Regions from separate parts of the Streptomyces ficellus genome, predicted to be linked through region 3. Evidence: riboswitches for the same ligand, from Rfam matches in the RefSeq annotation. Region 3 holds a riboswitch; each other region holds the start of a gene.
What was found. Region 3 has a riboswitch for cobalamin ahead of EIZ62_RS30575 (energy-coupling factor ABC transporter permease). Riboswitches for the same ligand answer to the same signal wherever they lie in the genome.
Positions count from the first base shown of each region.

Region 1: linked by a shared signal. The riboswitch ahead of EIZ62_RS29825 (ABC transporter substrate-binding protein) and the one ahead of EIZ62_RS30575 (energy-coupling factor ABC transporter permease) in region 3 are both predicted to bind cobalamin.
Region 2: linked by a shared signal. The riboswitch ahead of cobN (cobaltochelatase subunit CobN) and the one ahead of EIZ62_RS30575 (energy-coupling factor ABC transporter permease) in region 3 are both predicted to bind cobalamin.
Region 4: linked by a shared signal. The riboswitch ahead of EIZ62_RS02455 ((2Fe-2S)-binding protein) and the one ahead of EIZ62_RS30575 (energy-coupling factor ABC transporter permease) in region 3 are both predicted to bind cobalamin.

Region 1 covers NZ_CP034279.1:6,628,579-6,636,122, forward strand. Annotated here, with positions in the region: gene EIZ62_RS29820 (FecCD family ABC transporter permease) at 1-1,004, opposite strand, end outside; gene EIZ62_RS29825 (ABC transporter substrate-binding protein) at 1,001-2,041, opposite strand; cobalamin riboswitch at 2,072-2,249, opposite strand; gene EIZ62_RS29830 (class I SAM-dependent methyltransferase) at 2,304-3,053, opposite strand; gene EIZ62_RS29835 (MFS transporter) at 3,022-4,287, opposite strand; gene EIZ62_RS29840 (ATP-grasp domain-containing protein) at 4,280-5,584, opposite strand; gene EIZ62_RS29845 (cysteine synthase family protein) at 5,581-6,603, opposite strand; gene EIZ62_RS29850 (GHMP family kinase ATP-binding protein) at 6,600-7,526, opposite strand.
Region 2 covers NZ_CP034279.1:3,486,285-3,493,828, forward strand. Annotated here, with positions in the region: gene EIZ62_RS15445 (SDR family oxidoreductase) at 1-440, opposite strand, end outside; gene EIZ62_RS15450 (GNAT family N-acetyltransferase) at 454-1,149, opposite strand; gene cobN (cobaltochelatase subunit CobN) at 1,146-4,778, opposite strand; cobalamin riboswitch at 4,820-4,941, opposite strand; gene EIZ62_RS15460 (cobalamin biosynthesis protein CobG) at 4,967-6,151, shown strand; gene EIZ62_RS15465 (precorrin-8X methylmutase) at 6,148-6,795, shown strand; gene EIZ62_RS15470 (precorrin-2 C(20)-methyltransferase) at 6,792-7,544, shown strand, end outside.
Region 3 covers NZ_CP034279.1:6,803,134-6,810,677, reverse strand. Annotated here, with positions in the region: gene dhaK (dihydroxyacetone kinase subunit DhaK) at 355-1,347, shown strand; gene dhaL (dihydroxyacetone kinase subunit DhaL) at 1,356-1,970, shown strand; gene dhaM (dihydroxyacetone kinase phosphoryl donor subunit DhaM) at 1,967-2,371, shown strand; cobalamin riboswitch at 2,530-2,730, shown strand; gene EIZ62_RS30575 (energy-coupling factor ABC transporter permease) at 2,761-3,459, shown strand; gene EIZ62_RS30570 (energy-coupling factor ABC transporter substrate-binding protein) at 3,456-3,833, shown strand; gene cbiQ (cobalt ECF transporter T component CbiQ) at 3,841-4,590, shown strand; gene EIZ62_RS30560 (energy-coupling factor ABC transporter ATP-binding protein) at 4,587-5,432, shown strand; gene EIZ62_RS30555 (NADPH-dependent 2,4-dienoyl-CoA reductase) at 5,566-7,544, shown strand, end outside.
Region 4 covers NZ_CP034279.1:550,644-558,187, reverse strand. Annotated here, with positions in the region: gene scpA (methylmalonyl-CoA mutase) at 1-746, opposite strand, end outside; gene EIZ62_RS02460 (methylmalonyl-CoA mutase subunit beta) at 746-2,557, opposite strand; cobalamin riboswitch at 2,681-2,866, shown strand; gene EIZ62_RS02455 ((2Fe-2S)-binding protein) at 3,022-3,729, shown strand; gene EIZ62_RS02450 (fasciclin domain-containing protein) at 3,883-4,470, shown strand; gene EIZ62_RS02445 (anti-sigma factor) at 4,531-5,280, opposite strand; gene sigK (ECF RNA polymerase sigma factor SigK) at 5,277-5,840, opposite strand; gene EIZ62_RS02435 (MFS transporter) at 6,000-7,544, shown strand, end outside.

The sequences.
Region 1 (7,544 bases), 170 kb from region 3:
GCCCAGATCAGGAACACCGCCCCGGCGAGCGCGGCCGTCGGCAGCACCCGCCGGTGGTCGCCGCCCACGAACAGCCGGACGATGTGCGGCATGATCAGCCCCACGAATCCGATCGGCCCGGCGGCCGCGACCAGCACACCGGTCACCAGGGACAGCAGGACGAACATCCGGGCCCGGAAACGCGCCACGTCCAGCCCCATCGTCGTGGCGGCCTCCTCGCCCGCCAGCAGCAGGTTCAGGTTCCGGGCCTGGACGAGCAGGACGCCCACCCCGAGCAGCACGGCGGCGCCGGGCAGCCACAGGGTGCCCCACTGCACACCGCCGAGCCCGCCGAGCGTCCAGGCGAGGACCGCCCGTGCCTCGTTGCCGCGGTCGCTGGTCAGCAGCAGCATGTCCATCACCGCCGTGAGCACGGCGGCGAACGCCACACCGGACAGCACCAGGCGCACCGACGTGATCCGCCCGCCCGTCCGCGCGGTCATGTAGACGAGCAGGAGCGTCACCAGCGCCCCGATGAACGCGGCGACCGACAGCGACAGGGGCCCGAACACGCTCACCCCGAAGACGATCACCGCGACCGCGCCCAGGGAGGCACCGGACGACACACCCAGCAGGTACGGCTCCGCGAGCGGGTTGCGCACCAGGGCCTGCATGGCGGTGCCCACCACGGCGAGCCCCGCGCCGGTCACCGCCCCGAGCAGGACGCGCGGCGCCCGCACGTCCAGGACGATCGTCTCGCGCGCCCGTGACCAGACCGGCTCCGACCAGTCGGCGCCCAGCGCGTGCGTCACGATGCCCCACACCTCGCCGGGCGGCGCGGCGACCGAGCCGATGGCCATGCCCGCGGTCATGGACACCAGGAGCAGGACGCCGAGGATTCCCAGGGCCGTGACGAAGGGCGCCCGGCGGGACCCCGCCGCGCCCCCGTCCTTCCGGGCGGGGCCGGGAGCGGCGGGGCGGGAGGCGGGAGCGGTCGGCGGACTGGCGGGCGCCGCGCCCGTCACCGGAACTTCTCGGGGTGCAGGGCGCGCGCCAGGTCCTCGACCGCGTGCGGCGGGCGGACGCCCACCAGGGTCGCGGTCAGCGGCAGGACGACGAACCGCTTGTTCCTCACGGCCGGCACGTCCGCGAGGGCGGGCTGCGAGAGCAGGAACCTCTTCTTCTGCTCGACGCTGCCGGCGCCCGCGTAGTCGTAGATGGCGATGACCTCGGGCTTGCGCGCGACGACCTGTTCCCACGACACGTCGCCGAACACCTCGTCGAGGTCGTCGAAGACGTTGCGTCCGCCCGCGAGCCGGATGATCTCGGTGCCCAGGCTCTTGCCGCCGGCGGTGAACGCGGCCTTGTCGCCGCTGTCGTAGACGAACACCGGTACCGCGGGCGCGCCCTTCACCGCCGCGGTCGCCCGGTCGACGCGGCCCCGCAGGTCGGCCACCAGCCGGTCGGCCCGCTCCGCCACCCCGAACAGGGAACCGATCGTGCGGATCTCGTCGTAGGTGTCCTTCATCGACACCTGCTTCTTGCCGCAGTACTCGCGGTTCAGGTACGTGTCGATGCCGGCGTCCGCGAACGCCTTCCGGGACCGGCCCTCGTCCTCGGCGAACGCGCTGCCGTAGCCGCCGTAGACGAAGTCGGGTTCGGCGTCGAGGACCTTCTCGAAGGACGGTTCCTTCTTGGCCAGTTCGGGTACGGCCCCGAAGTCCTTCCGCAGCTGCGGCAGGACCGCCGAGTCGGGGAACGCGGTGCCGACCATGCGGTCCCTCAGACCGAGGGACAGCATCAGCTCGGCGGGGTGCTGGTGGATGGTGACCACCCGGGCGGGGGGCGCGTCGTACGTCGTGCGGACACCGCAGTTGTCGATGGTGACCGGGAAGCCCTTGGCCGGCGCCGGCGCGGACTTCGCCGCGCCCTTCCCGTCCCCGCCCGCGGAGCAGCCGGCCACCAGGGCGGTGCTCAGGGCGAGGAGGGCGGCCGCGGTGCGCAGGGCACGGCGGCGGGGAACAGAGGGGGGTGAGACAGGACGGGGCGTGCCGTCGTACACGTAAAGCCTCCTGGGGAGTCCGCGCTCCTCGGATCGGGCCCGCGACGGGACAGTGTCCTGACTCCCGGGGCGCCCTCCCCGCGCCCCGCGCGCGAGCGCGGCGGCGTGTCGATGGGGGGCGGTCCTGGTCACAGTGGCGGGACCGTGCCGGACTCGCACCGGCTTCCTGGCTCCCATCGCGGTGATGACCTGGCGATATTACGTTCATATGGGGAAGGGGTGAAAGGGCGCACGATCACCGCCGTGCGCCCCCGGGGTGGTGTCATGCGTCACGGACCGCCCGCAGGACGAGCCGTTCGGCGTCCTGGTCGTAGGGCCGGCCGTCGAACCCGCCGAACACCTCCACCCGGCCGAACCCGGCCTCCTCGGCCATCGCGCGCAGCTCCACCGCGCTGTAGACGAACCACACCAGGCTCGCCCGCGTCACCCGGTCGCCCCGCACCAGCACCCAGTCGCTGCGCAGCCGCGCCCAGTCGTCCAGCACGGTGTCCGTCTGCACCAGGAGGTCCTCGCCGCGCCGGACGACCTTCGGCGGTTCGACCTTCCGCGCCAGCAGCTCCTTCCCGGCCAGGTCCAGGACCAGCGTGCCGCCCGGGGCGAGACACGTGCGCATGGCACGCAGCACGCGGGCGTTGTCGGCCGGGTCCTCGAAGTAGCCGAAGGAGGTGAACATGTTCAGCACCACGTCGAAGGCGCCCGCCCGCGTGAACTCCCGGGCGTCGGCCCGGACGTACTCCGGTGACACCCCCGTGTCGGCCGCGGCCTTCCGCGCCCGGTCCAGCATGGCCGGGCTCAGGTCCACGCCGGTCACGCGGAAGCCGCGCCGGGCGAGCGGCACGGTGAACACCCCCGGGCCGCACGCCAGGTCCAGGACGCGGGCCCCGGGCGGGAACGCGAGCAGCGGCGACGTGTCGAGGAGCGACTCCGCCTGCGCGTGACGCTGTACGGAGAAGAGGAAGTCGTAGAACTCGGTCCAGAACTCATCGTCCTGGAACCCGCCCGTGTGCGTCATGAGGAGCCGTCGTTCCTTCCGTGTCGTCGCCGGCGGAGCCGGGCGCGGCGGTCCTGCCGCGCAGGGTGAGCAGGAGCGGAGGCAGCAGCAGGCACTGCGCGGCGGCCAGCAGCCAGAACCAGCCGGTGTGCCCGGACCGTTCGCCGAGGCCGTACACCTGCCCGCCCAGCACGCCGGCGGCACACGCCCCGAGCCCCGCGGCCAGCCGCTGCTGGCCGAAGACCACCGCGTCCGAGCGCGGACTGCGGCGCAGCGCCTCCAGGTCGTTCTTCAGGAACAGGACGATGTCCCCGAGGGTGATCAGCGCCCCGCCCGCCAGCAGCGCCGGCCGGGTACCGATCGCCAGCACCGCGAGCCCCGCGGCGAGCCCGGTGAACCCGGCCGCCAGGGCGAGGGCGTACGGCATCCGGCGGATCAGCCCGGACGCGAGCGGCTGCACCACGATCACCAGGACGAAGCAGAGCAGCAGCACCACGCTGTAGAACTCCGCCGACGCCCGCCGCACGGCGTACACCGCCAGGAAGTGCTGGAAGTGGAAGTACAGGTAGAACGCCAGCGCGTTGGCCGCGAACGGCAGCGCCGCCACCCCGGACAGCAGTCCCTGACGGGCCGCACCCGCGGCCGGGACGCCGTCGCCCCCGGCGGCCGGCAGCCGCGCGTGCCCCGCCGTCACCACGGCGAACAGCACCACGACGACCAGGAAGAGCGGGCCGGGCGACGACAGGACGAACGGCCCGGCCACCAGCGGACCCAGCGCCATGCCCGCGTTGAGCGCCGCGTTCCCCGCCGACAGGAACACCGGGCGCCGCTCCTCGTCCACGCCGTGCACCAGGTACGCCTTGTTCGCCGGCAGGTAGAGCGCGGCGCCGCAGCACGTCAGCACCAGCGCCACGACCGCGACCGGCGGCCACACGAGGCACGCCAGGAAGCACCCGAACCCGGCCGTGCGGACCGCCAGGGCCCACAGCATCGTGCGCCGCAGACCGATCCGGTCGGCCAGCGCACCACCGAGGACCCCGCCCGAGAACTGCACCAGCGACGCCACCGCCAGGACCACACCGACCGTGCCGAGCCCCATCCCCAGCCGCTCGTGCAGGAACACCGACATGAACGGCAGCACCATGAAACTGCCGAGCGGGATGAGGAACGAACTGAGCAGCAGGAAGCGCGGCGGGCCGGCCGGCGTCGACAACGCGGCCCGCAAGCCCCCCGCGCCCCTGGACGGTTCAGCCACCGGGGCCCCGGCTGTCCCGTGCGGCCCCGACAGGCCCGGTGACGTCCCGGTCCTCCGGTGCGGCCGCGACCGGACCGGTCAGGACCCGGACGGCGTTCGCCGCCGCCACCGCGCAGTGCGTGGCCAGTTCGGCGGTCTCCCCCTCCGCGTAGACGATGCCCGCGTACCCGCGGCTGTCCCCGAGGTGCTCGATCCGGTCACCGACCCGCTTGACCGGGTACCAGGCGGGCGCGCCGGGCATGTCCGCCAGCCGGTCGAGCCCCTCGACGCCGGTGAACGTCCCCGGCTCCCGCGGGTAGCCGAGGACGAACGCGACGGCCGGCCCGCCCGGCAGGCGCGCGTCCATCAGGGCGGGCCGCCGGCCCAGCGCGCATTCCACCATCGCCGTGTACACGTTGACCCCGAGCGCCCGGCACATGCCCTCGCCGACCAGGGCGCCACCGATGCGCGGGTTGACCTCCACCACCTCCGGCCCGGCGGTGGTCAGCGCGAACTCGACGTGGGCGAACCGGTCGGTGTAGCCGATGGCGGCGAGGACCTCGCCCAGCCAGCCCTCCAGCGCCGCCCGCCGCGCCTCGCCGAACGCCACCGGGAACGCGGTCACCTCCTCGCGGAAGTGCGGCTCGGGGGACATCTGCCGGCTGGAGACACCCAGCAGCCGGGTCCGCCCCGCCCAGGTGAGGGTCTCGGCACTGTAGACCGGCCCGGTGAAGTACGGCTCCGCGAAGAGCCGGCCCGTCAGGCGCCGCGCCGCGGCCTCCTCCAGGGCGTGCTCCAGCTCCCGCTCGTCCCTGACCAGCCAGACGTTCTGGCTGCCGGTACCGGCGGTGTCCTTGAGGACGGCCGGCAGCCCCACCTCCTTCAGGACCAGGGCGCCCAGGCCCGCCCTACCGTGCCCCCGCCCGCCGTCCGCCTCCACGGCGCCCGCCCGGGACAGGCCCGCCCGGTGCAGCCGGTCGCGCACGGCGGCCTTGTCGCGCGTCAGCCGCAGCACGCCCGGTTCGAGCCCCGGCAGGCCGAAGCGGGCGGTCAGCTCCGCCCCGACGAGGGTCCAGGTGTCCGTGGAGCTGATCAGACCGCGCAGGCCGGGCGTGGCGTCGAGCTGTCCGGCCACCCGCTCGGTGTCGAACGTCTCGGTCGTCACGACGTCGAGGGCGCCGGCGGGCAGGCGCTCCAGCTCGTGGGCGTAGTACGCCGGGTCGCGGGTCAGCAGCCGCAGCCGCTCGCCCAGCGCGTCCGCCGCGCGCACCAGGTGGCCGAGTCCGAACGTCAGGGCTTCCAGGCACACCACGGTCATGCGGCGGCCTCCTTCCAGTGCGCCGGGCAGGGCGTGCGGTTCCACGCCATGACGGACCAGGGCATGGACATCGCCTCGGGACTGTCCACCTCGACGGGCTTCAGCGCGGCCGGGTCCAGGGCCTGCGCGTGCCGGGCGTGCACCTGCTCGACGTACCGGTGGCCCGTGTCGGCGCCGATCACCAGATGGAGCCGGTCCGGATGGCGCCGCGTCTCGTGCGTGGCGGTCAGGTAGGCGGCGCCCGTCGACAGGCCCGCGAAGACGGCGTGGTCGCGCAGCAGGGCGACCGTGCCGGACAGGGCGTGGGTGAAGTCCATCCAGTGCACCGCGTCGTAGAGGTGGTGGCGCACGTTGTCGAACACGATCGACGAGCCGATGCCCGCGATGATCGCCTCGGGATCGTGGTGGTCCTGGCTGCCGAACGTGACGCTGCCGAACGGCTGGACGCCCACCAGCCGCACGTCCGGGTCGCGGCGGCGCAGGTGTTGCACGATCCCGCCCGTGGAGGCCCCGGACCCGACGCCGCCGACGACCGTGAGCGGCCGGTCCGGCGCCGCCGCCGCGAGCTGGTCGGCGACCTCCCGGTAGCCCAGGTAGTGGACGTCGTCGTGGTATTGGCGCATCCAGTGGACGTCGGGCCGCTCGGCGAGGAGCTCCCGCACCCGCCGCACCCGTAACTCCTGGTCCAGCTTGAGGTTCCGCGACGGCCTGACCTGCTCGACGGTCGCGCCGAGGACCTCCAGTTGCGCCAGGGTGGTCGCGTCGACCGTGGTCGACGCGACGATGTGGCAGCGCAGGCCGTAGCGGTGGCAGGCCAGCGCCAGGGCGTGGGCGTAGATGCCGCTGGAGCTGTCGACCAGGGTCTGCCCCGGCCGGATCACGCCCCGGTCGAGCAGGTTCCCGACGGCGGCGAGGGCGGAGTAGACCTTCATCGACTCGAACCGGATCAGGACCATGCCCTCCGACAGCCGGACGAGGTCCGGCCTCTTGAGGGCGTCGGCGATGTGGGGGTGTATCACCCGTATCCTCCTTGGGCGAACGAACACTGGTGGCCGAGCGAACGGAAGAACGCCGACACGTCGTCCTTGACGAACGGGTCGGGGCGGCGCGTGAAGAGGAAGCCGGCCAGGGAGCCGGTGTGGGCGACGAAGACACCGTCCGCCCCGAACTCCCCGCGATGCGCGAGCAGGGCCTCGAACGTCCGCTTCGGCAGCACCTCCTGCGACAGCACGGCACTGTCCGTCGCCGCCCGGGCGACGGCCGCCGGATCGGCCGCCGAGAACCCCTTCAGCAGGTCCGTCAGACAGCGCCCGTACTCCTCCGCCCTGCGCCGGTAGTGGCGCAGCAGCAGAGGTGTGACGGCGGAGGTGTCCACCGTCCCCGGCTCCGTGACGTAGGCCGTGTGGAAACCCACCGACCGCCCCAGCCGGCGCACCACCCGGTGGCGGGCGCTGAGGTACAGCGCGAACTCGTCGAGGAACACACTGTCGGCCCGCTCGATCGACGACAGGATCGCGGTGACCGCGGCGGGGTCGTACGGCAGGGAGAAGACGCGGAACAGGCAGCGCAGCGTGGCGACGACGTCCGCGGTCGAACTCGCCATCCCCACCCCCACGCGCAGATCGGAATGGGCGCTCAGCCGGCCGGGCGGCAGCACCAGCCCGAACCGGTCCAGGAACAGTCCGGCGGCCGCCCGGGCCTTCTCCCCGAGCGGCGGCGCGTCCCGAGGGCCGGCCGGGGTGTCCTCCCCGGGCGTGAAGTACACCCAGGAGTGCAGCTCCACCGGGAACGAGACGATGGCGATGTCCCGTTCCCCCGCCCCGTGCCGCAGGGGGCCCTGGTACAGCTCGCCCAGCGTGCCGTGGCACACCCCGGCCGAGACGCGCCCCGGGCGGGCGGGAACGGAGGACGGGGGGTGCGGCGGGGCGGGGACGCCGGTCACGGCCGTCTGCGAACGAGC
Region 2 (7,544 bases), 3.3 Mb from region 3:
GCCGCGAACCCGGCGAGGTACCAGCTGTCGCGCAGGAAGGTGTGCGGTACGCCCTGCGCCTCGATGTACCGCTCGGTGTGCCAGTGGTCGCGGGCGAAGGTGAACGTCGCCTGGGGCGCGGCGCCCAGGAACGACAGGTACACGATCCGTCCCACGCCCGCCGCGAGCGCCGCGTCGATCGCGGTGCGGTGCTCCTGGATGCGGTCGGGGCTCTCGTGCGCGGACACCAGGAACAGGGTGTCGGCGCCGTCCAGGGCGCGGCGCACGGCCTCGGCGTCGCCGTACGGCGCGGGCGGGGCCTTCACCGCGCCCGGCAGGTCGGGCAGCCGGGCCGGGTCACGGCCCAGCAGCCGCGTCTTGAGGCCCTGGTCGGCGAGGCGGCGGGCGACACGGCCGCCGACGCGGCCGCTCGCCCCGGTCACAGCGATCACGGAAGACATACGGCCGAGTCTGTCAGCCGTACACTTCCGTCACCTCCAGCACGCGCGCGGTGATCCGCCCGTCCGGGTCACGTTCCGGGTCGGCGAGGTAGGCGCGGTAGGCGTCCTCGGACGGGAACGTCAGCAGGTGAACCTCCGACAGCCCGTCGCCGGTGCGCATCCGCCGCTCCAGCCGGCCGCCGTGGCGCGGGAGGAGGGCCAGCGTCCGCTCCTCGTGCGCCAGGGCGTCCGCCACGGCGTCCGGCGGGTAGTCGAGCAGGACGGCCAGCCGGAACAGCGGCGCCGCGGCGGACGCCGTGAGCGGCTTGTAGAAGTGGACGTCCACGTTGCCGCCGGGGATGCCCTCGGAGCGGCCGGTCTCCACGTACCCGAGCCGCCGGTAGAAGGGCGGCGCCTGGAACGAGAACGACGACACGATCATCCGGTCGCAGCCGCGCCGCCGTGCCTCGTCCTCCGCCGCGCGCATCAGCCGCGTGCCGAGCCCGGTGCCGCGCTGGTCCTCGCGGACCCACAGCATGCTGACGCCGCCGAGGCCGCCCCAGGTCCACCCGGTGAGCCCGCCGGTGATCTCGCCGGACTCGTCGTCGGTCGCCCGGACGGACAGCTCCGCCTCGTCGGCGGCGCCGGTGGCGGCCTGGTTGAAGGCCGTCAGCTCCCGGTCCAGGAGGGCCGACAGTTCCTTGTCCTCGCCGCCGGTCGTCAGTGTCACTTGTCCTCCAGCTCGCCCTCGGTCTCCAGGTACACCTGCTTCAGTTGTTCGAGGACGCGCGGGTCGGGCTTCTCCCACATGCCGCGCGACTCGGCCTCCAGCAGCCGCTCCGCGATGCCGTGCAGGGCCCAGGGGTTGGCCTCCTGGAGGAACGCCCTGTTCTCCGGGTCCAGCACGTACGTCTCGGTGAGCTTGTCGTACATCCAGTCGGCGACGACACCGGTCGTGGCGTCGTAGCCGAAGAGGTAGTCGACCGTCGCGGCCAGCTCGAAGGCGCCCTTGTAGCCGTGGCGGCGCATCGCCTCGATCCAGCGCGGGTTGACCACGCGGGCGCGGAAGACGCGGGAGGTCTCCTCCACCAGGGTGCGGGTGCGGACCGTCTCGGGGCGGGTCGAGTCGCCGATGTACGCCTCGGGGGCGGTGCCCTTGAGCGCGCGGACGGTGGCGACCATGCCGCCGTGGTACTGGAAGTAGTCGTCCGAGTCGGCGATGTCGTGCTCGCGGGTGTCGGTGTTCTTCGCCGCCACCGCGATGCGCTTGTACGCGGTCTCCATCTCACCGCGCGCCGGGCGGCCTTCGAGGCCGCGCCCGTACGCGTAGCCGCCCCACACCGTGTACACCTCGGCGAGGTCGGCGTCGGTGCGCCAGTCGCGCGAGTCGATCAGCTGGAGGATGCCCGCGCCGTACGTGCCCGGCCGGGAGCCGAAGATGCGGGTGGTGGCGCGGCGTTCGTCGCCGTGCTCGGCGAGGTCGGCCCGGGTGTGGGCGCGGACGTGGTTGTCGGCGTCCGGCTCGTCGAGGGAGGCGGCGAGCCGTACGGCGTCGTCGAGGAGCCCGATGACGTGCGGGAACGCGTCGCGGAAGAAGCCGGAGATGCGCAGCGTCACGTCGATGCGCGGGCGGCCCAGTTCGGCGGTCGGGATGGGCTCCAGGCCGGTGACGCGACGGGAGGCGTCGTCCCAGACGGGCCGGATGCCGAGGAGGGCGAGCGCCTCGGCGACGTCGTCGCCGGCGGTGCGCATGGCGCTGGTGCCCCACAGGGACAGGCCGACGGAGGTGGGCCACTCCCCGTTGTCGGCGCGGTACCGCTCCAGGAGGGAGTCGGCGAGGGCCTGGCCGGTCTCCCAGGCGAGGCGGGAGGGCACGGCCTTGGGGTCGACGGAGTAGAAGTTGCGGCCGGTCGGCAGGACGTTGACCAGGCCGCGCAGCGGCGAGCCGGAGGGCCCGGCCGGGACGAAGCCGCCGTTCAGGGCGTGGACGGCGTGGTCCAGTTCGTCGGTGGTGGCGGCGAGGCGCGGGACGACCTGGCGGGCGGCGAAGTCGAGGATCGCGGCGACGGCCGGGTCGTGGCCCTCGGCGACCGACGCGACGGCGGCCGGGTTCCAGTCGGCGGCCTCCATCGCCTCGACCAGGGCGCGGGCCTTCGCCTCCGCCTCGTCGGCGCCTGTGCGGGTGGCGGCGGACTCGTCCAGGCCGAGGGCCTCGCGCAGGCCGGGCAGGGACTGCGTACCGCCCCAGATCTGGCGGGCGCGGAGGATGGACAGGACCAGGTTGACCCGCTCGGGGCCGGTGGGGGCGCCGCCGAGGACGTGCAGGCCGTCGCGGATCTGGGCGTCCTTGACCTCGCAGAGCCAGCCGTCGACGTGGAGCAGGAAGTCGTCGAACCCGTCGTCGTCCGGGCGGTCCTCCATGCCCAGGTCGTGGTCGAGCTTGGCGGCCTGGATGAGGGTCCAGATCTGGGCGCGGATCGCGGGGAGCTTGGAGGGGTCCATGGAGGAGATCTGCGCGTACTCGTCGAGCAGCTGCTCCAGGCGCGTGATGTCGCCGTACGACTCGGCGCGCGCCATCGGCGGCACCAAGTGGTCGACGAGGGTGGCGTGGACGCGCCGCTTGGCCTGGGTGCCCTCGCCGGGGTCGTTGACGAGGAACGGGTAGACGAGCGGGATGTCGCCGAGGGCGGCGTCGGGGCCGCAGGCGGCGGACAGGCCGGCGTTCTTGCCGGGCAGCCACTCCAGGTTGCCGTGCTTGCCGAGGTGGACCATGGCGTCGGCGCCGAAGCCGCCGTCGGCCTCCGGCGTACCGATCCAGCGGTAGGCGGCCAGGTAGTGGTGCGAGGGCGGCAGGTCGGGGTCGTGGTAGATCGCGATCGGGTTCTCGCCGAAGCCGCGCGGCGGCTGGATGAGGATCAGCAGGTTCCCGCGGCGCAGGGCGGCGAGCACGATGTCGCCCTCGGGGTTGGCGGAGCGGTCGAGGAACATCTCGCCGGGCGGCGGGCCCCAGTGCTGCTCGACCTGGTCGCGCAGCTCCTGCGGGAGGGCGGCGTACCAGCGCTTGTAGTCGGCGGCGGGGATGCGGACCGGGTTCTTGGCGAGCTGCTCCTCGGTGAGCCAGTCCTGGTCGTGGCCGCCGGCCTCGATCAGCGCGTAGATCAGCTCGTCACCGTCGCCGGACGCGAGGCCCGGCACGTCCTCGTCGCCGAAGTCGTAGCCCTCGTCGCGCAGCCTGCGCAGCAGGGCGACGGCGGAGGCGGGGGTGTCGAGGCCGACGGCGTTGCCGATGCGGGAGTGCTTGGTGGGGTACGCGGAGAGGACCAGCGCCAGCTTCTTCCCGGCGTTCGGGATGTGGCGCAGGCGGGCGTGGCGTACGGCGATCCCGGCGACGCGGGCCGCGCGCTCGGGGTCGGCGACGTAGGCGGGCAGGCCGTCGGCGTCGATCTCCTTGAAGGAGAACGGGACGGTGATCAGGCGGCCGTCGAACTCGGGGACGGCGACCTGGCTGGCGGCGTCGAGCGGCGAGAGGCCCTCGTCATTCTCCTCCCACGCGGAGCGGGAGCCGGTCAGGCACAGCGCCTGGAGGACGGGGACGTCGAGGGCGGCGAGCGCGCCCGCGTCCCAGGCCTCCTCGTCGCCGCCCGCCTGGGCCTCGGCGGGCTTGGTGCCGCCGGCGGCGAGGACGGTGGTGACGACGGCGTCGGCGGTGCGCAGGGTGTCGAGGAGCTCCGGCTCGGGGGCGCGCAGGGACGCCACGTACAGCGGGAGGGCCTGGCCGCCGGCGTCCTCGACGGCGTCGCAGAGGGCGGAGACGAAGGCGGTGTTGCCGCTCATGTGGTGGGCGCGGTAGTAGAGCACCGCGATCGTGGGGCCGGTGGTGGCGCGCGGGGTGCGCTCCAGGGGGCCCCAGGTGGGGGCGGCGGCGGGCGGCTCGAAGCCGTGGCCGGTGAGCAGCACGGTGTCGGAGAGGAACCGGGCGAGGTGTTCGAGGTTGTCCGGGCCGCCGTGGGCGAGGTAGGCGTGCGCCTCGGCCGCGATGCCGATCGGGACGGTGGAGGTCTCCATCAGCTGCGCGTCGGGTGCCTGCTCGCCGGTGAGGACGACGAGCGGCTTCCCGGCGGCGCGCAGCGCGTCCAGGCCCTCCTCCCAGGCGCGGATGCCGCCGAGGAGGCGTACGACGACGAGGTCCGCGCCGTCGAGCAGGGCGGGCAGGTCGTCCACCGGCAGGCGGGAGGGGTTGGCGAAGCGGTACGCGACGGGGCCGCCGGCCGCGCGTGCGCTGAGCAGGTCCGTGTCGGAGTGCGACAGGAGGAGGATCGTCGTGGCGGGCGTCGCCTCGGGCGTGGTCGCGTGCGTCATGGCGTGCGCAGGCCTTCCTCGGGGTGTCCGCGCCCCGGGTGGTCGTGGGACGGCGGGAGTTCCTGACTCGTCCGCGCGGGACGGACTCACAGTGGCGGGACCGCGCCGGAATCTCACCGGGCTTCCTCCCTAGGGCCCTGGGACCCTGTGCCGTCTGCATAGTAGAGGCTGCGCGTATGCTCGCCGCCATGCCGCCCAGCTCGTCAAACCCCGCGGACCGGGGTGAAGCTCACATACAGGACCGGGTCCGGGACCGTGGTGACGCCTGCCCGGGTGCGCTGCGGCTGCACCGGGCGGACGACGGCTCCCTGGCCCGACTCCGGCTGCCCACCGGCGTCCTGACGCCCCATCAGCTCTATGTGCTGGCGGACGCGGCCGACCGGCTGGGCGACGGTCACCTCTCCCTCACCTCCCGGGGCAACGTCGAACTGCGGGGCCTCGGCGAGGGTTGCGGGCAGGACCTCGCCGGGCTGCTGCGGGACGCCGGGCTGCTGCCCGCCTCCGAACGGCACGAGCGGGTACGGAACATGGTCGTCTCGCCGCTCGCCGGCCCCGCCGTGATGGACCGGGCCCGGCGGCTGGACGAGCTGCTGTGCGGCGAGGACTGGACCACGGAACTCTCGGGCCGCTTCCTGTTCGCCGTCGACGACGGCCGGGGCGACGTGGCGGCCCTCGCCGCCGATGTGACGTTGCTCGCAGAGAGGGACGGCGGAAGTGCCCTGCTCCACGTCGCCGGCCGGACCTGGCGGGTGCCCGCCCCCGACGCGCCCCGCGCCGCGCTCGCGGCGGCGGAGGCGTTCCTCGCGGCCGCGCGGGAGGCGGGCACCGGTGCGTGGCGGGTGCGGGAGCTGCCCGCGGGGCAGGACCTGGACGTGACGGGACACCTGCGGCGGGCGGCCGTCCCGGCGGAGCCCGTACCGGACTACGTGTGCGCGACGAGCGGGCCACCCGCGCCCGGACTGGCCGGCGACCACACGGTGTCCGTGCTGGCCCGCCTGGGCCGGGTGACGTCGGCGCAGCTGCGGGCGCTGCTGCCCGCCCGGGAGGTGCGGGTCACCCCCTGGCGCGGGTTCGTCCTGCCGGGCCTCGCCGGCCGGGCGGCGGCCCAGGAGCGGCTGCGGGCCCTCGACGGGGCCGGGTTCCTCACCCGTACCGACTCGCCGTGGATCGGCGTCACCGCCTGCACCGGGCGCCCCGGCTGCGCCAAGTCCCTGTCCGACGTACGGGCGGACGCCCGGCCCCGCGAGGGCGCGCTGCCCGTCCACTGGTCGGGGTGCGCCCGCCGCTGCGGCCACCCGCAGGGGGCGTGGACCGACATGGTGGCGACCGGCGAAGGCGCGTACCAGATGACCGTACAAGGACCGACGAGATGAGCGAGAGCAGAGTGTTCGACTACGAGAAGGACGGCGCGGAGATCTACCGCCAGTCCTTTGCCACGATCCGCGCGGAGGCGGACCTCGCGGACCTGCCGGCCGACGTCGGCCAGGTCGCCGTGCGCATGATCCACGCCTGCGGCATGGTCGACCTCGTCCGCGACCTGGCGTACACGCCGGACGTCGTGGCCCGCGCCCGCGAGGCGCTGCGCGCCGGCGCGCCGGTCCTGTGCGACGCGCGGATGGTCGCCAGCGGCATCACCCGCAAGCGGCTGCCCGCGGACAACGACGTGGTGTGCACGCTGTCCGACCCGTCCGTCCCGGACCTCGCCGCCGAACTGGGCACCACGCGCAGCGCGGCCGCGCTGGAGCTGTGGCGCGACCGGCTCGACGGCGCGGTCGTCGCGGTGGGCAACGCGCCCACGGCCCTCTTCCGGCTGCTGGAGATGATCGAGGCGGGCGCGCCGCGCCCCGCGGCGGTGATCGGCATACCGGTCGGGTTCATCGGGGCGGCCGAGTCCAAGGACGCGCTGGCGGCGTTCCCGGGCCTGGAGCACCTGGTGGTGCGCGGCCGGCGGGGCGGCAGCGCCATGGCGGCGGCGGCGGTCAACGCGATCGCGCACGAGGCGGAGATCCAGGCATGAGCGGCAAGCTGTACGGCGTGGGGCTCGGCCCCGGCGACCCGGAGCTGATGACCCTCGCGGCGGTCAGGGCCATCGCGTCGGCCGACGTGATCGCGTACCACTGCGCCCGCCACGGCCGGTCCATCGCGCGCTCCATCGCGGCGGAGCACATCCGCGAGGACCACCTCGAAGAGCGGCTGATGTACCCGCTGACGGTGGAGACCACCGACCACCCGGGCGGCTACCGGGGCGCGCTGGACGACTTCTACGAGGAGGCGTCGGCGCGGCTCGCGGCCCACCTGGACGCGGGCCGCACGGTCGCCGTCCTCGCCGAGGGCGACCCGCTGTTCTACGGCTCCTACCAGCACATGCACAAGCGGCTGGCGCACCGGTACGACACGCAGGTCATCCCGGGAGTCACCTCGGTGAGCGCGTCGGCGGCCCGCCTGGGCAAGCCGCTGTGCGAGGCCGAGGAGGTCCTGACGGTCATCCCCGGCACGCTGCCCGAGGAGGAGCTGACGGCCCGTCTGGCGGCGACGGACTCGGCGGTCGTGATGAAGCTGGGCCGTACGTTCCCGGCGGTGCGGCGCGCCCTGGAGCGGGCCGGGCGGCTGGACGACGCGCACTACGTGGAGCGGGCCACGATGGCTGGCGAACGCACGGGCGCCCTCGCGGACGTCGACCCGGAGTCGGTCCCCTACTTCTCCGTGGCGGTGCTCCCGTCGCGCGTCGACTCCGGCCCGGCCGCGCCCGCGCGGGGCGAGGTCCTG
Region 3 (7,544 bases):
GCCTTTCGAGCACGCATCCCCGCACGGCACTCGCCGTTCAGTCGGTCGCCGCCGAGCGCGCAGGCATGACCTGAAGCCTGTCGGCATGGAGTCGGCCGTTTCCGGCCACGACGCACCGGTGCGCGAACGCATCCCCACGCCGATAATCGCTCCATCATGCACAAACGCAAAGAGGACGCAGCGCAGGCCCATCCTGACGGATAGTCAGGAACGACGCCAACGGGTCGGTCTCGGTACCACGCGGAGCCGCCCCCGGGCGCCGCGAACCGCCAAGATCAATCGTCTCTCTCACCCATCCTGGCCCGCGAAAAGCCTGCTCGGTCCCATGCCTGCCAGACTCACCAGGAGGTATCCATGAGGATGCTGATCAACGTACCCGAGACCGTCGTCGCCGACGCGCTGCGCGGGATCGCCGCCGCGCACCCCGAACTCACCGTGGACGTGGAGAGGCGGGTCGTCGTACGGAGGGACGCGCCCGTGGCGGGGAAGGTGGCCCTGGTGTCGGGCGGCGGGTCGGGGCACGAGCCGCTGCACGCCGGGTTCGTGGGGCCGGGGATGCTGGCGGCGGCCTGCCCCGGTGAGGTGTTCACGTCGCCCGTTCCGGAGCAGATGGTGCGGGCGGCCGCCGCCGTGGACAGCGGGCACGGCGTGCTGTTCGTCGTCAAGAACTACACGGGCGACGTGCTGAACTTCGAGATGGCCGCCGAACTCGCCGAGGACGAGGGCGTGCAGGTCGCCAGGGTCCTCGTCGACGACGACGTGGCCGTGTCGGACAGCACGTTCACGGCGGGGCGGCGCGGGACCGGCGCGACGCTCTTCGTGGAGAAGATCGCCGGTGCGGCCGCCGAGGAGGGCGCGCCCCTGGAGCGGGTGGAGGCGATCGCCCGGCGGGTGAACGCGAGTTCGCGGAGTTTCGGGGTGGCGCTGAGCGCCTGCACCACCCCCTCGAAGGGCAGCCCGACGTTCGACCTGCCGCCGGGCGAGCTGGAGCTGGGCATCGGCATCCACGGCGAGCCGGGCCGGGAGCGGCGGCCCATGATGACGTCGCGGGAGATCGCCGACGTCGCGGTGGACGCCGTCCTGGAGGACCTGAGGCCGAGCGGGCCGGTGCTGGTGCTGGTCAACGGCATGGGCGCGACACCGCTGCTGGAGCTGTACGGGTTCAACGCCGAGGTGCAGCGGGTGCTGGGCGAGCGGGGCGTGACCGTGGCCCGTACGCTCGTCGGGAACTACGTGACCTCGCTCGACATGGCGGGGTGCTCGGTGACCGTGTGCCAGGCGGACGAGGAACTGCTGCGGCTGTGGGACGCACCGGTGCGGACGGCCGCCCTGCGATGGGGAGTGTGAGGCGCGTGATGCTCGACGCGGACTTCTTCCGGCGCTGGATGACCGGCGCGGCCGCCGCCGTGGACCGGGAGGCCGGGCGGCTCACCGACCTCGACTCGGCGATCGGGGACGCCGACCACGGGGCCAACCTCCAGCGGGGATTCGCCGCGGTGGTCAAGGCCCTGGAGGGTGACCCGGCCGGGACGCCGGGCGCGGTGCTGGTGCTCGCGGGGCGGGAGCTGATCTCGACGGTCGGCGGTGCTTCGGGGCCCTTGTACGGCACGCTGCTGCGGCGCACCGGGAAGGCCCTGGGGGACGCCGCCGAGGTGGCGCCCGTGCAGCTGGCCGAGGCGCTGCGGGTGGGCGTGGCCGCGGTGGCGCAGCTCGGCGGGGCGAAGGCCGGGGACAAGACGATGCTGGACGCGCTGGAGCCGGCCGTGGAGGCGCTGGCCGAGTCGCTCGGCGCGTCGTTCGCGGCGGCGGCCGAGGCGGCGGACCGGGGCGCCCTGGCGACCGTTCCGATGCGGGCGCGCAAGGGCAGGGCCAGCTACCTCGGTGAGCGCAGCGTCGGGCACCAGGATCCGGGGGCCACGTCGTCCGCCCTGCTGATCGGCGCCCTCGCCGGGGCGGAGGCGGCGCGGTGACCGCGCGGGTGGGCATCGTGCTGGTGTCGCACAGCGCCCGGGTCGCGTCCTCGGTGGCGGACCTGGCCCGGGGTCTCGCCGGTGGCGGGGAGACCGCGCCGGTGGCGGCGGCGGGCGGCACTCCGGACGGCGGGCTCGGCACCAGCGCGGAGCTGATCACGCAGGCGGCGACGGCGGTCGACGGCGGTGCGGGCGTGGCCGTCCTGGTGGACCTGGGCAGCGCGGTCCTGACGGTGAAGGCCCTGCTGGCGGAGGGCGACGAGCTCCCCCCGGGCACCCGGCTGGTGGACGCGCCGTTCGTGGAGGGCGCGGTGGCCGCGGTGGTCACCGCCTCGGCGGGCGGCGACCTGGACGCGGTGGCGACGGCGGCCGCGGAGGCGTACGGCTACCGCAAGGGCTGACGACGAGGGCGCGACCGGGAGCGCGGCCGGAGGCGCGGGGTGGTGCGGGCGGTGACGCCCGGTGGCGGCCCCGGCCGCGGTCCCGGCCCCGGCCCGGTCCCGTTTCGGGTGTGACGTTCCCGGTCGCCGCGCGGGTTGTGATGTACCTGGTCAACGCACTACTGTCGCAGGGCCTTGGTGTTCGGGAAACCGGTGCGGTACCGGTGCGGCCCTCGCCACTGTGATCGGGAAGTCCGGCTCCACCCCTCCGGGAAGCCACTGGAACACCGCGGGAGACCGCGGGTCCGGGAAGGCGGGGCCGCGGCGGCATCCTCTGTCATCCCGTCAGCCAGGAGACCGGCCGGGGCGCGTTGTCCATCCACGAGGTGCTGGAGAGGGTCTCCCACATCATGCATATCGCCGAGGGGTACCTACCCCCTGCGCACGCGGTCGCCTGGACCGTCGCCGCCGCTCCGTTCGTCGCCCATGGCGTCCGCGCCCTGACCCGTGAGGTCAGGGCCAATCCCGAGTCGACCCTCCTCCTCGGCGCCTCCGGTGCCTTCACGTTCGTCCTCTCCGCGCTGAAGATCCCCTCGGTGACGGGCAGTTGCTCGCACCCGACCGGCACGGGGCTCGGGGCCATCCTGTTCCGGCCGCCGATCATGGCGGTGCTGGGCACCATCACGCTCCTCTTCCAGGCCCTGCTGCTGGCCCACGGCGGCCTGACCACCCTGGGCGCCAACGCCTTCTCCATGGCGATAGCCGGGCCGTGGGCGGGCTTCGCCACGTACTGGCTGCTGCGCCGCTTCGGCGCGCCGCTGATGGTGAGCGTGTTCTTCGGGGCGTTCGTCGCCGACCTGTCCACGTACTGCGTCACCAGCGTGCAGCTCGCGCTGGCGTTCCCCGACCCGGGCAGCGGTTTCGCCGGCGCGCTGGCGAAGTTCGGCGGCATCTTCGCGGTCACACAGATCCCGCTGGCGGTCAGCGAGGGCCTGCTCACCGTGCTGGTGATGCGCCTGCTGACGCAGTCGAGCAAGGGGGACCTGCTCCGGCTCGGCGTCCTGTCGGCGAAGCCGGCGAAGAACTCGAAGGAGGCCGTGGCCCGATGAGCCGTAACGCCAGGATCAACACGCTGCTGCTGCTCGTCGTGGTCGCACTGGCCGTCCTCCCGCTCGCGCTGGGCATGGGCGACCACAAGGAGGAGCCGTTCGCGGGCGCCGACGCGCAGGCGGAGACGGCCATCACCGAGCTGGAGCCGGACTACGAGCCGTGGTTCAGCCCGCTGTACGAGCCGCCGTCCGGCGAGGTCGAGTCGGCCCTGTTCGCGCTCCAGGCCGCCATCGGCGCGGGTGTGCTCGCGTACTACTTCGGGCTGCGGCGCGGACGCCGGCAGGGCGAGACCCGGGCCCGGGAGCAGGCCGGGGACGACCAGGCGCACGGCGCGGACGCCCCGGGCGCCGGCGACCGGCAGCCCTCCGCCTAGCCGCCCGGTGCTGCCGATCGACGCGGCGGCGCACAGCAGTCGCTGGCGCCGCCGTCATCCGTGCGAGAAGGCCGCTCTGGGGTTCGGCCTGACGGTACTGGCCGTGTGCCTGCCGCCCTGGCCGGGCGCCGTGCTGGTCGCCGCCGCGGCCCTGGTGGTGCTGCTCGGCCCGGCCGGGGTCGCCGCGCGGCAGCTGTGGCGGGCGTGGCGCGTCCCGCTGGGCTTCTGTGTGACGGGGGCGGTTCCGCTGCTGTTCCAGGTGGGCGGGGCGGGCGGTTTCGTCTCGCTCGCGCCCGACGGACCGCTGCACGCCGGGCAGTTGCTGCTGCGTACGTCCGCGGCCTCGCTGGGCGTGCTGCTGTTCGCGTTCACCACACCGGTCTCCGACGTGCTGCCGCGGCTGGCGCGGGCGGGGGTGCCGGCGCCGGTCGTCGACGTGGCGCTCGTGATGTACCGGATCGCCTTCCTCCTGCTGGACGCGGTCCGGCGGGTCCGGCAGGCGCAGGCGGCGCGCCTGGGGCTGACGAGCAGGGCGGCCGCCTGGCGGTCCCTCGCTGGTCTCGGCGCGACGGCCTTCGTCCGGGCCTTCGACCGTGCCGCGCGGCTCCAGACGGGGCTGGCCGGCCGCGGCTACGACGGCACCCTGCGGGTGCTGGTGCCGCGGACCGCGGTCTCCGGGCGGTTCCTGGCCGCGACGGGCGCCCTGCTCGCGGGGCTCGTCGCCCTCACCTTCGTCCTGAAGAGGTTCCTGTCATGAACGCTTCCGCCGTGGTGGAACTCGTCGGCGCCGGTTACGCCTACGAGGACGGCCCCGCCGTGCTGCGGGACATCGGCTTCGCCGTGCCCGCGGGGCGGTCCGTCGCGCTGCTCGGCCGCAACGGCAGCGGCAAGACGACGCTGCTGCGGCTGCTGAGCGGCGGGCTGCGGCCGGTGAGCGGGCGGCTGCGCCTGGAGGGGCGGGACGTGTCGTACGACCGGGCCGGGCTGACCCGGCTGCGGACGACGGTGCAGCTGGTCGTCCAGGACCCGGACGACCAGTTGTTCGCCGCGTCCGTGGGCCAGGACGTGTCGTTCGGGCCGATGAACCTGGGGCTCACGGAGCGCGAGGTGCGGGAGCGGGTGAGCGAGGCGCTGGAGGCGCTGGACATCGCGGCGCTGGAGGACCGGCCGACGCACCTGCTGTCGTACGGCCAGCGCAAGCGGGCCGCGATCGCGGGAGCGGTCGCCATGCATCCCCGGGTGCTCGTCCTCGACGAGCCGACCGCGGGGCTCGATCCGCACGGCCAGGAGCGGCTGCTGGCCGTGTTGGACGGGCTGCGCGCCTCCGGAACGACGGTCGTCATGGCCACCCACGACGTGGACCTCGCGCTGCGCTGGGCCGACGACGCGGCGGTCCTCACCTCCGAGGGCCTGCGCACCGGCCCGGTGGCCGGGCTCCTCGCCGACCAGGCGCTCCTGGACGCCGCCCGGCTGCGCCGCCCCTGGGGAATGGCGGTGGCCCGGGTGCTCCGCGACCGGGGCCTGCTGGGCCCCGGGGAGGCGGGCCCGCGCACCCCGGAGGAGCTGGAGGAGTGGGCGGCGGCGGTCACGGACCGCTAGGACGCGTCACCGCCAGGGCGGGTCTGCCGTGCGCGTTGTGCAGGTCACGTGCCGAACCTTATGCAACTTGTTGCACAAGGCCTCCGTGGTCGTCTACAACTGGGGCGACGACATCGCGCGAGGAGGCGCCCCCATGACTGCGACCCAGGCCCAGGCCCCGGCCCCGTACCCGCACCTGCTCGAACCCCTGGACCTCGGGTTCACCACGCTGCCCAACCGGGTGCTCATGGGCTCCATGCACGTGGGGCTGGAGGAGGCCGAGAACGGCTTCGCGCGCATGGCCGCCTTCTACGCCGAGCGGGCCCGCGGCGGCGTCGGGCTGATCGTCACCGGCGGCATCGCGCCCAACGACGCCGGGCGGCCCTACGAGGGCGGGGCCAAGCTGACCACCGAGGAGGAGGCCGCCGCGCACCGCGTCGTGACGGACGCGGTGCACGCGGCGGGCGGGCGCATCGCGATGCAGCTCCTGCACTTCGGGCGGTACGCCTACCACCCCGACCTGGTCGCGCCCAGCGCGCTCCAGGCGCCGATCAGCCCCTTCGTACCCAACGAGCTGACCGACGCGCAGATCGAGCAGACGATCGAGGACTACGCGCGCGCCGCCGAGCTGGCGAAGTCCGCCGGGTACGACGGCGTCGAGATCATGGGCTCCGAGGGCTACCTGATCAACGAGTTCATCGCCGCCGGGACGAACCGGCGCGAGGACCGGTGGGGCGGCTCCTACGAGAACCGGGTGCGCTTCCCGCTGGAGATCGTGCGCCGGACCCGGGAGCGGGTGGGCCCGGACTTCATCCTCATCTACCGGCTCTCGATGCTGGACCTCGTGCCGGGCGGCTCGTCCCTGGAGGAGGTCGTGGCGCTCGCCCGGGAGATCGAGGCGGCCGGAGCCACGATGATCAACACGGGTATCGGCTGGCACGAGGCCCGCATCCCCACCATCGCCACCTCGGTGCCGCGCGGCGCGTACACCTGGGTCACCAAGAGGCTGATGGGCTCGGTGTCCATCCCGCTGATCACCAGCAACCGCGTCAACACCCCCGAGGTCGCCGAGCGGATCCTGGCCGAGGGGCGTGCGGACATGATCTCGATGGCCCGGCCGTTCCTCGCCGACCCCGACTTCGTCGCGAAGGCGGCGGACGGCAGGCCGGAGACCATCAACACCTGCATCGGCTGCAACCAGGCCTGCCTCGACCACACCTTCAGCGGGAAGATCACCTCCTGCCTGGTCAACCCGCGCGCCTGCCACGAGACGGAGCTGGTCCTCTCCCCCACCCGGCTGCGCAAGCGGATCGCGGTCGTCGGCGCGGGCCCGGCCGGCCTCGCCTGCGCCGTCTCGGCCGCCGAGCGCGGGCACGACGTCACCCTGTTCGACGCGGCGGACGAGATCGGCGGCCAGCTGAACATCGCCAAGCGGGTGCCCGGCAAGGAGGAGTTCGACGAGACGCTGCGCTACTTCCGCACCCAGCTGACGCTGCGCGGCGTGGACGTGAAGCTGGGCACGCACGCCACGCCCGAGCTGCTGAGCGACTACGACGAGGTGGTCGTCGCCACCGGCGTCACCCCGCGCACCCCCGTCATCGAGGGCGTCGACCACCCGTGTGTGGTCAGCTACCTGGACGTACTGCGCGACGGCGCCCCGGTCGGCGAGCGGGTCGCGATCATCGGGGCGGGCGGCATCGGCTTCGACGTGGCGGAGTTCCTCACGGACGGCGGCGAGGGCGCGAGCCAGGACGCCGAGACCTACTTCCGCCAGTGGGGCGTGGACATGTCCTACACCGAGCGGGGCGGGCTGCGCGCACCCGAGCGGCCGCGGCCGCCGCGCACCGTGCACCTGCTCCAGCGCAAGGCGTCCAAGGTCGGCGCCGGACTCGGCAAGACCACGGGCTGGATCCACCGCACCGAGCTGAAGCACCGGGGCGTCACCATGATCGCGGGCGCGTCGTACGAGCGGATCGACGACGACGGCCTGCACATCACGGTCGACGGCCACGCGCGCACCCTGCCCGTCGACACGGTGGTGCTGTGCACGGGCCAGGAGCCGCGGCGCGACCTGTACGAGGAGCTAGTGGCGGCCGGGGCGCCGGTGCACCTGATCGGCGGCGCGGACGTGGC
Region 4 (7,544 bases), 6.3 Mb from region 3:
TCCTGGATGTGGTACCCGGAGATGGAGATGGAGTTGTAGCGGGGCATGCGCTGCGAGGTGAAGGCGAAGATGTCGGAGATGATCCGCATCGACGGCTTCGGCGGGTAGATGTAGGTGTTGCGGACCATGAACTCCTTGAGGATGTCGTTCTGGATGGTCCCCGCCAGCTTCTCGGCCGGCACGCCCTGCTCCTCGGCCGCCACGATGTAGAGCGCGAGCACCGGCAGCACGGCGCCGTTCATCGTCATCGACACCGTCATCCGGTCCAGCGGGATGCCGTCGAACAGCTGCCGCATGTCCAGGATGGAGTCGATCGCCACGCCCGCCATGCCGACGTCACCGGTCACCCGCGGGTGGTCGCTGTCGTAGCCGCGGTGGGTCGGCAGGTCGAAGGCGACCGACAGGCCCTTCTGGCCGGCCGCCAGGTTGCGCCGGTAGAAGGCGTTGGACTCCTCGGCGGTGGAGAACCCCGCGTACTGGCGGATCGTCCACGGCTGGTTGACGTACATGGTCGGGTACGGGCCGCGCAGGTACGGCGCGACGCCCGGGTAGGTGCCCAGGAAGTCGAGGCCCTCCAGGTCCTGCCCGGTGTACAGCGGCTTGACCGGGATGCCTTCGGGGGTCTCCCACAGCAGGTCGTCCGGCGCGGCGCCGGTCGCCTCCCGCACGGCCGCCCGCCACTCGCCGGCGCCGCCGTCCGTGTGGGGCGCCCCGAGGTCGATGCCGGAGAAGTCGGGGATTCCCATCAGGACACTCCCATGCGGTCGAGGGTGGCGGAGAGTACGGCGACGGCGTCGCAGCCCGCGAAGACGTGGCCGTCGACGTCCGCGTCCCACGGGCCCGGGCGGCCCGCCAGGAACACGTGCCGGGCCCCGGCCGCCTTGAGGGCCGCGGCGGTCGCCGCCGCCCGCTCCTCGTACAGGGCGTCGCTGGAGCACAGGCAGGCCTCGGTGGCGCCGCTGTCCTCGAAGGTGCCGTCCGACACGGGCTCGATGCCGCCCGCCTGGAACAGGTTGGACGCGAACGTGGCGCGCGCGGAGTGCGCCGCGGCGGGGCCGAGCGTCGCCAGGAAGACACGGGGCCGGGCGCCGGTGGCGGCGAGGTGGGCGTCGGAGCGGGCGCGCAGCGCCTCGAACGCCTCGTCGCGCCGCACGCGGGGCAGCCCGCCGGCCGGGCCCTCGGGCGCCGGTTCGCGCTCCACGGCCCGCTCCGCCAGGTGCGGGAACTCGCTGACGCCGGTGATGGGTTCGCGCCGCTTGGCCAGCTTCGCGCCGCGCGCCGCCCAGGTGTCCGCCAGCTCCTGGCCGAGCCGGCCCGAGCGCAGGGCCGTGGCCTGGCCGCCGTTCCGCTCGATCCACTGGAAGAACTCCCAGCCCGCGTGCGCCAGTTCGTCGGTCAGGCGCTCCACGTACCAGGACCCGCCGGCCGGGTCGATGACCCGGGACAGGTGCGATTCCTCTATGAGGATCGTCGAGGTGTTGCGGGCGATGCGCCGGGCGAAGGCGTCCGGCAGCCCCAGGGCGTGGTCGAAGGGGAGGACCGTGACGGCGTCGGCGCCGCCGACACCCGCGCCCAGGGTCGCGATGGTCGTCCGCAGCATGTTCACCCACGGGTCGCGGCGCGACATCATCACGGGCGAGGTCACCGCGTGCTGGACCTGCGCACCGGCGCCGACCGCTCCGCACACCTCTGCCACGCGCGCCCACAGGCGGCGCGCGGCGCGCAACTTCGCGATCGTCAGGAACTGGTCGGCGGTGGCCGCGTACCGGAACTCCAGCTGGGCGCACGCCCGCTCCACCGGCAGCCCCGCCCCGGTCAGTTCGCGCAGGTAGGCGACGCCGGTGGCGAGCGAGGCGCCCAGCTCCTGCGCGGCCGAACCGCCGGCCTCGTGGTACGGCAGCGCGTCCACCGTCAGGGCCCGCAGGCCCGGGTAGCCCTCGGCGCACCGGTGCGCCAGGTCCGTGGTGGGCGTGATGTCGCAGGGCCGGCCCGTGCGGGCCTCGTACCCCAGCGGGTCGGCGCCGAGGCCGCCGCGCGCCGCGCCGCGGTCGACGCCCCGCCGCTCGTACAGCCGCAGCAGCGCGTCCGCGGCGTCCTGGACGTCGCGTCCGGCGTCGAGGACGACGGGCGCCAGGTCGAGGTGGACGCCGTCGAGGACACGCTCGATCGACGACACCGGCAGGCCGCCCTCACCGACGACGAGCCAGAGCGACGTGACGCCGTTCTCCAGGTCGCCGAGCACGGCGTCGCCCGCCGCCACGGTGTACCGCTGGCGCAGGTCCCAGCCGCCCGCGGTGTTCCCGGTCGCCCGGCCACCCCGTACGAACGGGGCGAAACCGGGGAAACCGGGCTCGGGGGCGGTGTCGTGCGCCGTATAGAGGGGGCGCGTGCGCAGCCCGTCCTCCAGCGCGGTGGACAATGCGTCTTCGGCTGCTGTGCCTTCGGCTTCCTTGCCCGACTTGCGCAGCACGCCCTCAACCAGGCGCTGCCATTGCTCGTGGGTCGCGGCAGGGAAATCGGCGGCCAGCGAGAGCCCGTCATCAGGCAGGACCGTCATGCTCGGATGCTAGGGCACATGCCCAAAGGAGCAGCAGAGGGCACGGCTGTGACCTTGCCCTCTTCGCCAGCCCTTGATCATCGCGGGCGCCTCGTACTACGGAGACGCGCTGGCGCGCCGGGTCACGGTCTGGGATGCTGCGGTCCGACCAGCGACGGCGGAACGAGGAAGCCGGTGAGATTCCGGCACGGTACCGCCACTGTGCAGGGGGAGCGAACCCGCCATGGCCACGGCCCCGTAGAGGGGCGGGAAGGCCGGGGGAGCGTCGATCCCGAGTCAGGAGACTCACGCCGTCGCACCTCGATGGACCGGGGCGGACTTCCCCGAGAGAGGACGGTGGCACCCGTGTGCCCTCGTACGCGTGACGGCCTGCCGGCGTCCGCGGGCGGCGACGGACCACGGCCCGTCGGCGACGGCGTCGTGCGCCCCGCTGCCTTCCACGCACTGACCCGGGCGGTACGCACATGGTGACCACCGACGTCTTCGCCCGCGTGTCCGCCATCGGCCCCTACTTCGCGGTGTCCCACGGCCCCCGGCCGGACGCCTCCCGCTACCGGCCGCTCTCCGAGCTGTACGGGGACCACGAGGTGCTGGACCGGTACGTCGAGGCCGTGGCGCGGCGGCTCGGCACCGGCCAGCGGCGGGTGGCCGCCTCCACCCTGCACATCGGGACCGCCGCCCGCCTGTGGTCGATCGGCCTGGCGACGGCCTCCCTCACCGGGCGCGTACCCGACCTCGCGCCCGGCCGGCTGTGGTGGCGGACGCCCGAATCGGGCCCCATCGACCTCTGGCTCCCCGAAGCCACCACCACGGCCGCCGCCCCGGACGGCCTGGCCGACGGCCTGCACGAGGCCGTGGTCGTCCGCAACCTGCTGCCGCTGGCCGACGCCGTACGCCGGCACTACGGCGTCTCCCCGCACGCCCTGCGCGGCAACGCCGCCTCCGCCCTCATCGGCGCCGTCCGGGTGCTGCTCGCCCACGCCCCCGGCGCCCCGCACCCACCGGTCCCGCTCGCCACCGCCCTGCTGGAGCGCGAGCCGCTGGCCGGCGCGGGCGCGTTCACCGCCCAGCCCCTCACGTACCGCCGCCGCAGCTGCTGCCTCTACTACCGCGTCCGCGGGGCCGGTTACTGCGGAGACTGCGTCCTCACCTCCAAGGGGCCCCGAGCCTGACCGGCCCGCCATCGCCGTGCGGAACGGGGACCAATCCATTCCGGTCCCGGCTCCGAAGTACAGGTGTGAAGCGATGGAACCCCGTCCCCGCGACGGGCGGCCACCGGCCCGGGCGGTCACCCGCGCAGGACCTCTCACACCAAGGATGAAGCGATGAAGACGATCCCGATCCGCCGTACCGCCGGAGCCGTGGCCGTCGCCGCCGTCCTGCCCCTGGGGCTGGCCGGCTGGTCCGCCACCAGCGCGGTGGGCGACACGAGGGCGGATGACCCGTTCGGCCCGGCCTGCGCGTCCGTGCCCGCGGAGGGCCCCGGCAGCCTGGCGGAGATGGCGAAGCAGCCGGTCGCCACCGCCGCCTCGAACACCCCGGCGCTGTCCACCCTGGTCACCGCCGTCCAGAAGGCCGGACTGGCCGGCACGCTGAACGACGCCCGCGACATCACCGTGTTCGCCCCGACGAACGAGGCGTTCGAGAAGATCCCGAAGGCACAGCTCGACAAGGTCCTCAACGACAAGGCCGCGCTGACGAAGATCCTCACCTACCACGTCGTCGGCCAGAAGCTCACCCCGCAGCAGATGGAGAACGGCACCTTCCCGACCCTGGAGAAGAGCACCCTCACGACCTCCGGCTCGGGCGAGTCCTACAAGGTCAACGGCACGGCGAACGTGGTGTGCGGCAACATCGCCACCGCCAACGCCACCGTCTACGTCATCGACACCGTGCTCATGCCGAAGGCCTGACGCGCGCCGGCGCACCGGAACCGGGCGTCCAGCCCCTGGGCGCCCCCTTCCCGGCGCCCGTCACGCGGGCAGCGTCATCTCCATCAGGGGCGCGGTCGTGGGCCGCGGGGAACCACCGGAGGGCTCGACCGTCACACCGACCCCGGTGGCGCCGTCCACGTCCCCCTCCATCAGCGACGCGCCGTCCCGCCCCACCAGGCCGGCCGGGCGCATGGCGCCGTCCTCGTCGAACCACAGCTGGTACGTCCGGTCACCCGGCAGCTCCGGCAGACCGGACGCCACGAAGACCGCGCTGTTCTCGGAACGGGCCACGACCACCGTCGCCCTCGTGCCGCCCTCGACGGTTCCCGTGACCGTACGGGCGTCCGGCGCCGCCAGGACGGCGACCAGCCGGTCCGTCTCCGCCCTGGCCTGCCGCGCCTGCTCCTGGGCGTTCCGCGCCTCCTGCCACTGCCACGCCGCCACCCCGCCGAAGCCCGCCAGCACCACCAGGCACGCCGCGAGGACCAGCCCGCCGACGGCGCGCCTGCTGCCCGAGACGAGCCGGGCGGCGGCACCGGGTGGCGGCCCGCCGGGCGACGGGGACTGCCGTACGCCCTCGATGCCCGCCAGTACCGCCTCCTTCATCCCGGCGGGCGGGGCGGACGCGACGGCCGACCCCAGCAGCGCCGCGGTGGCCGTCAGCTCGCGCACCTCCCGCGCGCACGCCGGGCATCCCTCCAGATGACGTGCGAAGGCCGCCCGCTCGTCGTCGGGGAGCGCGTCCAGCGCGTACGCACCGGTCGCGAGGTGCGGATGCTCGTCGCTCATGCCCTCACCCCCATGCAGTCCCGGAGGCGGAGCAGACCGTCCCTCAGCCGGGTCTTGACCGTGCCCAGCGGTGCCGACAGCGACGCGGCGAGCTCACGGTGGGTGTAGCCCGCGTAGTAGGCGAGGGCGACGGCCTGCCGCTGGACCTCGGTCAGCGACTGAAGGCACCGGCGCACCTCCTCGCTCTCCAGCCGCGCCGCCACCTCCTCGCCGACCTCGTCGTACGCCGGCATCAGGGCCCGCCGCGCGTCGCGCCGCTCACGCTCCGCGGCCGCCCGTTCGGCGCGCACCCGGTCCACCGCGCGGCGGTGAGCCATCGTCATCACCCACGTCATGACGCTTCCCCGTTCGGGCGAGAAGCGCGCCGCGGTACGCCACACCTCCACCATGACGTCCTGCGCCACCTCCTCGGACTGCGCCGCGTCCCTGACCACCCTCAGCACCAGACCGAAGACCGGCGCGGCGACGGCGTCGTAGAGCGTGGCGAACGCCTCCTTGTCGCCGGACGCGACCCGGGACACGACCTGGGGCAGGCCGGCGACGACTTCCTGGCTGCCCATGCGCAACCCCTCCCTCGTGCGGCCCGGTCACCCTTCGATGCTGCCTCTTCACCGCGCCGAGGTCCACCGCGACCCGGTCCCGCTCGACCCGGCCCGGTCCGGCCCGGCCCGCCTCGGCTCGGCGTGCGGGGTGCCGGGGACCGGGTGACCATGTGGACCATGAGTGATCACCAGGGTGCGCGCGGGCCGGCGGAGGAGCGTTCCGCCGTCGGGGTGAAGGCGCCCAGCCAGTCACTGGCGCTGGCGGCGACCCTGTTCGCCGTGTCGATGACGTTCATCGACCAGACGATCGTGAGCATCGCCGCGCCCAACATCATCGACGAGCTGGGTCTGTCGTCGTCCGGCATGCAGTGGGTGGTCAACGCCTATCTGCTGTCCCTCGCCGCGTTCTTCGCCCTCGGCGGCCGCATCGCCGACCTGTTCGGGCACCGGCTGATCCTGCTCACCGGCACCCTGGTGTTCGTGATCTCGTCGGTGCTCTGCGGCTGCGTGCCCGCCGGCGACTTCGCCCAGGCCTGGCTGATCATCTTCCGTGCCACCCAGGGCTTCGGCGCCGCACTGATGTTCCCGGCGGCCCTGGCCGTCGTCATCACCGTGTTCCCCGTCGAGAAGCGCGGCCGGGCGCTCGCCCTGTTCTTCGGCCTGTCCGGCGCCCTCACGGCGGTGGGCCCGCTCCTCGGCGGCTGGCTGACCGACTGGACCTGGCGGGCCGTCTTCTGGGTGAACGTCCCGGTGGCGATCGCCGCCCTGGTCCTGACGGCGATGGCCCACCTCCCGAACACCCGCCGCCCCGAACGGCTCGACCTGGTGGGCGCGCTCCTGGTGTGCGGCGGCATGGCCCTGAGCGTGCTGGGCCTGATGCAGGCCTCCGCCTGGGGCTGGAGCAGCGTCGCCACCTGGGCGTGCATCGCCGGGGGCCTGGTCGTCCTGGTCCTGTTCTGCCGGTACGAACTGGGGAGGGAACACCCGCTGGTGCGGCTGGAGGTCTTCCGCGACAAGGCGTTCACCGTCGACATCCTGGTGCTGTTCTTCTCGATGCTGGCGTTCGTACCCGTCTTCTTCTTCGCCTCGGTGTACGCGCAGGTCTCGCTCAGCTCCTCGCCGAACCAGGCGGCCCTCTACCTGCTGTACTTCTTCATCGGCTTCGGCATCGCCTCGCAGTGGGGCGGCCGGATCCTCGACAAGCGCGGGGCGCGGCCGGCGATGAGACTCGGCTGCGCGCTGGGCGCGGTCGGGTTCGCGCTGTGGGCGAGCAAGCTCACCCACCTGTCGACCCACGACCAGTGGCCGTACGCCGCCCTCGCCGGCGCCGGGATCGGCTTCCTCCTCTCCCCGGCGTCCACCGACGCCGTCAACCGGGCGATCGGCGCGTCGTACGGCGAGGTCACCGGCATCACGCAGACCGTGCGCAACTTCGCCGCCAGCATCGGCCTCGCGGTCTTCGGCACGATCCTCACGCACGTCACCACCAACCGGATCGTCTCCACCCTCACCGCGCGCGGCGTGCCCCACGCCTCGGCCGAGGGCGCCGCCCGCGACATCGCCGAAGGGGTGACCGGCCACCCGGACGGGCAGCAGCCCGCCGGGGAGGGGCCCGTCGCCTCCGTCATGCGCGACTCGATGAACGCCATCCGCATGGACTTCGCCGAGGCCAACCAGTACGTCTTCTACGGGATGGCCATCGCGCTCGGCATCGCGTTCCTC